2 regions of the Kribbella orskensis genome follow, and region 2 is predicted to be linked to the other one. Evidence: riboswitches for the same ligand, from Rfam matches in the RefSeq annotation. Region 2 holds a riboswitch; the other holds the start of a gene.
The links. Region 2 has a riboswitch for glycine ahead of gcvP (aminomethyl-transferring glycine dehydrogenase). Riboswitches for the same ligand answer to the same signal wherever they lie in the genome.
Positions count from the first base shown of each region.

Region 1: linked by a shared signal. The riboswitch ahead of EV644_RS18385 (L-serine ammonia-lyase) and the one ahead of gcvP (aminomethyl-transferring glycine dehydrogenase) in region 2 are both predicted to bind glycine.

Region 1 is NZ_SLWM01000006.1:102,323-105,726, forward strand. It holds gene EV644_RS18375 (DUF3817 domain-containing protein) at 1-296, shown strand, start outside; gene EV644_RS18380 (hypothetical protein) at 293-1,228, opposite strand; glycine riboswitch at 1,374-1,466, shown strand; gene EV644_RS18385 (L-serine ammonia-lyase) at 1,546-2,919, shown strand; gene EV644_RS18390 (alpha/beta fold hydrolase) at 2,923-3,404, opposite strand, start outside.
Region 2 is NZ_SLWM01000002.1:23,094-26,497, forward strand. It holds gene gcvP (aminomethyl-transferring glycine dehydrogenase) at 1-2,003, opposite strand, end outside; glycine riboswitch at 2,074-2,187, opposite strand; gene EV644_RS05235 (dihydrodipicolinate synthase family protein) at 2,203-2,886, opposite strand; gene EV644_RS05240 (MerR family transcriptional regulator) at 3,145-3,404, opposite strand, start outside.

The DNA of each region.
Region 1 (3,404 bases), on a different contig from region 2:
GATCGAAGTACGCCAGGTGGTTCCGGGTGGTGGCGATCGCCGAGGCGGTCTCGTGGACCGGGCTGCTGATCGGCATGCTGTTCAAGTACGTGCTGTCGGACAACGAGGTCGGCGTGAAGATCTTCGGGCCGATCCACGGCACCATCTTCATCGCCTACGTGATCACGGTCGCAGTCGTCCGCAAGCCGCTGCGCTGGACCTGGCTCACCACGCTGGTCGCCCTGGCCGCGAGCATCCCGCCGCTGTTCACCTGGTTCTTCGAGCTCTGGGCCCAGCGCACCGGCCGCCTGCGCTAACGACGACCGCAACGCCTGCAGGGCTTGCGAGTCCGCAGGTAGTAGGCGTAGGTCGCGACGGCCAGGCCCACACCCCAGACGAAGTAGGCCGGTACTGCCACCCAGAAGAAGCTCTGCGGCAGGTCGATGCCGTCGAACGCGACCTTGCCCTGCAGGGTTTCGGCGGTCATTTGCAGCAGGCCGACACCGAAGTACGCCGTGATGCCCGCGCCCAGGCCGGCACCCGGCAGCAGCAACATCCACCGCGGGAACACCTTGCCGAGCCGGTAGACCAGCAGTAGCGGCAGTGCGATCCCGGCGAGCAGGAAGCCGCCTTCGAAGATCAGCATCGAGAGACCGGCGGCATGGGGCGTTGTGTCGAAGCCGACGACAGCCTGGGCCGCCAAGCGGAGCAAGCAACCCCCGACCGCTATCCACGCTGCTGCCACCGCCCACCTCGGTGTGGAGGTCAGTGACTGCCTGCGGCCGCTGCACCCGAAGCAGGTCGGGTCCAGCTGGCGTTGCCGAGCCAGAGCCGTTCCCGCCAGCAATGCCGCGCCAGCGAGTGCACCGATCCGGCTGAGCATCCCCGCCAGGTCCCAGGGGATCCCCAGCCCCGGCAGCAGGCCACCGACCACGTCCAGCAGAGCCAAGGCGGACACGGCGACCCACCCCGCGGCCGCCGCCCACAGCAGCCCGATCACCAGCCGGTACCGCGGCCAGGTGGTCGCCGCGACCACCAGAGCCGCGCTGACCAGGCAGGCAGCCACCGACGGCCAGTCGGGGATCAGCAGGTCGCCACCCGGGAACTTCCACTCCGGCGCGTGCCCGGTGGCGAACCAGACTCGCACGAGGCCGTAGGCGGTTGCCCAGCCGAGGGCCAGCCGGGGGACCCAGCTCATCCACGCCGGGGGTACCCGCGCCACGTCCGGATTACGCGCGGTCGTTGTCATGGCCTCAGCCTCGCCGCGGGTGGCCGGGGCCGCATCCATCGCGAGAGGGAACCGCCTCCATCGCCGGATTGACGGGCGTGGCGACAGCGCCGTACCGTCCAGGCGACAACTGCAGGCAACTGCCGACAACTACACAGCAGCCGCATGAACCCGTGCGGGAGAGACCCGGGCTCGAACCGGGCGCCGTAGGAGCAACTCTCCCCAAGAATCTCTCAGGCACCTTCACCGCACGGGCGAGGCACCTCTGAAGGACAGCAGTCCGACAGAGCGGGGAGGCAAACCAATCGGTCAATGACGACCGGAAGGAACCTCCGCACATGGCGATCAGTGTTTTCGATCTGTTCAGCATCGGGATCGGCCCGTCGAGCTCCCACACCGTGGGGCCGATGCGAGCCGCCCGCACCTTCGCTCTCGGCCTGGCCGGCGACGGTCTGCTGGAGCGTACGACGGCCGTCGAGTCCCAGTTGTTCGGCTCGCTCGGCGCGACCGGTCACGGACACGGCAGCAACAAGGCGGTCATCCTCGGCCTCGAGGGGGAGGACCCCGAGGCGGTCGACACCCGCTCGGTCGACAGCCGGGTCGCCGCGATCCGGGAGGCCGGCAGGCTGCGGCTCGCGGGGCGGCACGAGATCGCCTTCGACGAGAACACCCAGCTCGTCATGCACCGGCGCAAGGCGCTGCCGTACCACCCGAACGGGATGACGTTCGTCGCCCGCGCGGCCGACGGTTCCTGTCTGCGCGAGCGGACGTACTACTCGGTCGGCGGCGGGTTCGTGGTCGACGAGAACGCCGCGGCCGGGGACCGGATCGTGCAGGACCGGACACCGCTCAAGTACCCGTTCCTGTCCGGCGCCGAGCTGCTCGACCGGTGCCGCGAGTCGCAGCTGCCGATCAGCGAGGTGATGCTCGCGAACGAGCTGGCCTGGCGGACCGAGCCGGACATCCGGGCCGGCCTGCTGCACATCTGGCAGGTGATGCAGGACTGCGTCGACGAAGGCTGTGAGACCGAGGGCACCCTGCCGGGTGGCCTGAAGGTGCCGCGCCGGGCACACGCGCTGCACCACAAGCTGAGCAGCGACAAGTGGTCGGTGGACCCGCTGAAGGTGATGGACTGGGTCAACCTGTTCGCGCTCGCGGTGAACGAGCAGAACGCCTCCGGCGGCCGGATCGTCACCGCGCCGACGAACGGTGCCGCGGGCATCATTCCCGCGGTGCTGCACTACTACCGCCGGTTCGTGCCCGGCGCGACCGAGGACGGCGTCGTCCAGTTCCTGCTCGCGGCCGCGGCGATCGGCGTGCTCTACCTGGAGAACGCGTCGATCTCCGGTGCCGAGGTCGGCTGCCAGGGCGAGGTCGGCTCGGCCTGCTCGATGGCCGCGGCCGGACTGTGCGAGGTGCTGGGCGGTACTCCGGAGCAGGTCGAGAACGCCGCCGAGATCGGGATGGAGCACAACCTCGGGCTGACCTGCGACCCGGTCGGCGGCCTGGTCCAGATCCCGTGCATCGAGCGCAACGCGATGGCGGCGGTGAAGGCGATCAACGCGGCCCGGATGGCGATGCACGGCGACGGCGTGCACGTGGTCACCCTGGACAAGGTGATCAAGACGATGCGCGAGACCGGCGCCGACATGAAGGTCAAGTACAAGGAGACCTCGCGCGGCGGCCTCGCCGTCAACGTCATCGAGTGCTGACGGTCAGCGGGTGGTCGCCGCCACCGCTGCCGGGTCCTCGACGTGGGCGTTGTGGCCAAGGCCGGGCAGGGTGACGACCCGATCGTGCAGCGCCGCTAGCTCGGCGTCCGTGTTCATCGGGTCGAGCTCACCACGTGCCAGCACCACGTCCGCCTGGCTGTCGGCGATCAACCTCGCCATCTCCGGGGCACCCACCCCGAACGCCCGCGGATCCAAAGCCAGTCGCCACGTCTCACCTTCGCGCACCAAGCCGTGGTCCACCGCGTCACTGGCCGGATCGACGAGTCCCTGGAGCCCCGAGACCTTGAGGTACCGCGCGGCCGCCTCGTCCCGGGTCTCGAACCAGGCCACCGGCTTCGTCGCCAGTGCCGCCGCCCGCGCGAGGTCCTCCTCGGACCACACAACCTTGACGCCGAGCGCGATCACCCGATCCACCTGGACGTCGTACCGGCCGCTGGCGAGCTCGAGGGCGAGCACCCCGCCGA
Region 2 (3,404 bases):
ACCTGGCCGCCGTTGTCGTGGACGATCCGGCAGACCTCGGTCACGCTCTCCTCGTACACGCCGTGTGTGGACGGGTAGGTGATCATGATCGCCGCGAGCTTCTCGGCGTGCTCCGCGGCCTTCGCCCGCAGATCCTCCAGGTCGATCGTGCCGTCGTCGTTGCCCTTGACGACGACCACCTTCATGCCGGCCATCACCGCCGAGGCGGCATTGGTGCCGTGCGCGCTCGCGGGGATCAGGCAGACATTGCGGTCCTCGTTGCCCTGGGCCCGGTGGTAGCCGCGGATCGCGAGCAGGCCGGCGAGCTCGCCCTGCGAACCAGCGTTCGGCTGGATCGACACCTTCGCGTAGCCGGTCACCTCGGCCAGCCAGCGTTCCAGCTGACCGATCAGCTTCACGTACCCGGCGGCGTCCTCGATCGGCGCGAACGGGTGCAGGTCGGAGAACTCGGGCCAGGTGACCGCTGCCATCTCGGTGGTCGCGTTCAGCTTCATCGTGCAGGAGCCGAGCGGGATCATGCCGCGGTCCAGCGCGTAGTCGTAGTCGGACAGCTTGCGCAGGTACCGCAGCATCGCCGTCTCGGACCGGTGCGTGTTGAACACCGGGTGGGTCAGGTACTCCGTGGTCCGGGCCACCTCGGCGGCCAGACCGGCGCCGCTCAGCGATGCGTCGTACCGGACGCCGAAGGCGCGGCAGACCCGGCCGAGGGCGGTGGGGTCGGTCTTCTCGTCGCAGGAGATGCCGACGTGGTCCGCGTCCACCTGACGCAGCCAGATGCCGGTCTGCCGAGCCGCGTCGACGACGTCCGCCGCGCGGCCGGGAACCCGGGCCAGCACCGTGTCGAAGAACTGGTCGTGGACGACCTCGACCCCACCTGCGCGCAGCGACGCGGCGAGGCTGTCGGCGTGCTTGTGCACACGCTGCGCGATCGCCTCCAGCCCGTCCGGGCCGTGGTAGACCGCGTACATCGAGGCGACCACGGCGAGCAGGACCTGCGCGGTACAGATGTTCGAGGTCGCCTTCTCGCGACGGATGTGCTGCTCGCGCGTCTGCAGTGCCAACCGGTACGCCGGGTGGCCGTCTGCGTCGACCGAGACGCCGACCAGGCGGCCCGGCAGCGAGCGCTCGAGGCCCGCGCGGACCGACATGAAGCCGGCGTGCGGACCGCCGTAGAACAGCGGCACGCCGAAGCGCTGGGACGAGCCGATCACGATGTCCGCCCCGGCCTCCCCCGGTGCCTCCAGCAGCGTCAGCGCGAGGAGGTCGGACGCGACGGCGACCAGCGTCTCGCGCTCGTGCGCGGCGGCGACCAGCGGCTTCAGATCCCGTACGACGCCGCCGGAGCCCGGGTACTGCACCAGGAAGCCGAAGAAGTCGCCCTCGGGCAGGCCGTCGGTGGTGTCGGCGACCACGACCTCGATGCCGAGCGCCTCCGCCCGGGTCTGAACGACCGCGATCGTCTGCGCGAAGCAGTCGGCGTCGACCAGGAAGCGGTTGCTCTTGCTCTTGCGGTTGGACCGGTGCGCCAGCGTCATCGCCTCGGCGGCGGCGGTGCCCTCGTCCAGCAGCGACGCGTTCGCGGTCGGCAGGCCGGTCAGGTCGGACACCACGGTCTGGAAGTTCAGCAGCGCCTCGAGCCGGCCCTGCGAGATCTCCGGCTGGTACGGCGTGTAGGCCGTGTACCAGGCGGGGTTCTCCACCAGCCGGCGGACGATCACCGACGGGGTGAAGGTGCCGTAGTACCCCTGGCCGATCATCGAGGTGGCCACGTTGTTGCGCGCGGCGAGCTGCCTCAGCTCGGTCAGCGCGTCCACCTCGGAGGCGGGTTCCGGCAGCCGGAGCGCCTCGGTGGAGCGGATCGACGCGGGCACCGCGGCATCCACCAGCGCGTCGACATCGGCGTACCCGAGGGTCTGGACCATCCGCGCGATCTCGTCCTGGCGCGGACCGATGTGCCGGTCGGAGAACGCGGCCGAGATCTTCGGGGATTCATGCACAGTCATCTGAGAGGCTCCGTTGCTGACTATTGCCGGTGGCCTCCCCCTCTGTCACGCATGCACGCTCCAGAGTCGCCTGAGGCACCCGGTCCATGGGCCTGAGAGGTTCCGGGGAGGAATTGCCCCTTCGGCGCCCAGCCGCCGTGCCGGTGAAGGACGCGAGCTGCTGGGACTCTCCCGAGTGCTGTGTACGGCGTGTCCGAGGTTACCAGGAACCTTCGAAGAGTTCGGGCAGCAGTCGCCCGGCAGCCGGCCGCGCGGTGTCTGCCTGCTGCTCGGTGGCGTACGTCATCGGCCAGCGGACCCGCGTGCCGACGTCCGCCCAGCCACCAACCGTGGCCAGGAACTTGTCCAGCGTCGGGCTGGACAGACCTGCGCTCTGCAGCGGCGCGATGTGCTCCGCGAAGAATTCCCCGATCCGCCGCTCCACGTCGAGCGCAGCCCCTGGATCCTTCAAGATCTGCTCGTACCAACGGACAGCACCAGCAGGCGACAGAGCAGCGACATTCGAGTAACTGCCGTGCGCTCCCAGCCTGGTCATGCTCGCCAGGAAGTGCCCGGGCACGAAGAGCGACACCCCTGACTCCAGCGCGCGATCGAACCACTCCTCGTCCCCACCCGCCGACTTCAGCCCGACCAGTGTCGGTACTGCGCGCGCCAGGTCGACGAGCAGCTCAGGCCCGACTTGCGTCTTCGCGTGCGGTGGGTTGTAGAGGACAAGCGAGACTCCCTCGGCTGCGGCGGCCGCGCCGGTCAGGAAAGCCGTGGTCTCCTGGTCGTTGAGAGGCAACCAGTCCGGCAGGATGACCTGGATCCCGGACGGGCTGAGCGCAGCGGCCCGGCGTACGCGATCCAAGGACAGCTGGGCGGATGGGTGGCTGGCGCCCAACTGGAAAGGCAGCTTCGCGGCCTCGCAGGCGGCGGCCAGAGCACATTGATCTCGTCGAACTCGGGCTCGGTGAGGGTCTGGAACTCGCCTGCCGTGCCGTGGGCGTAGACACCGTCCAGGCCCGCAGTCAGCAGGGTCTCGAGCTGCTGCTCCAAGCGGTCGAAACGATGCTGTCGTCGGCGTTGAGCGGCAGCAACAAAGACGCCCACACACCGCGGAGATCTACCGAGGTGAGTGGGCGCACTGAGTCTGGCCGGGTCAGCCGGTCATGCGGGCGCGACGGCGGGCGGCGAGCTCGTCGCCCGCGTGGCCCTCGGAGCCGTCGGCGTGCGCGTCGAGCCGCTCGGTCGGCAGCTCGGACAGCGAACCCTCGACCTCGCGCCAGACACCGCCGAGGGCGATGCCGAAGACACCCTGGCCGCCGGCCAGCAGATCGATCACCTCGTCGGGCGAGGTGCACATGTAGACCGAGGCCCCGTCGCTCATCAGCGTGATCTGGGTCAGGTCATCGATTCCAC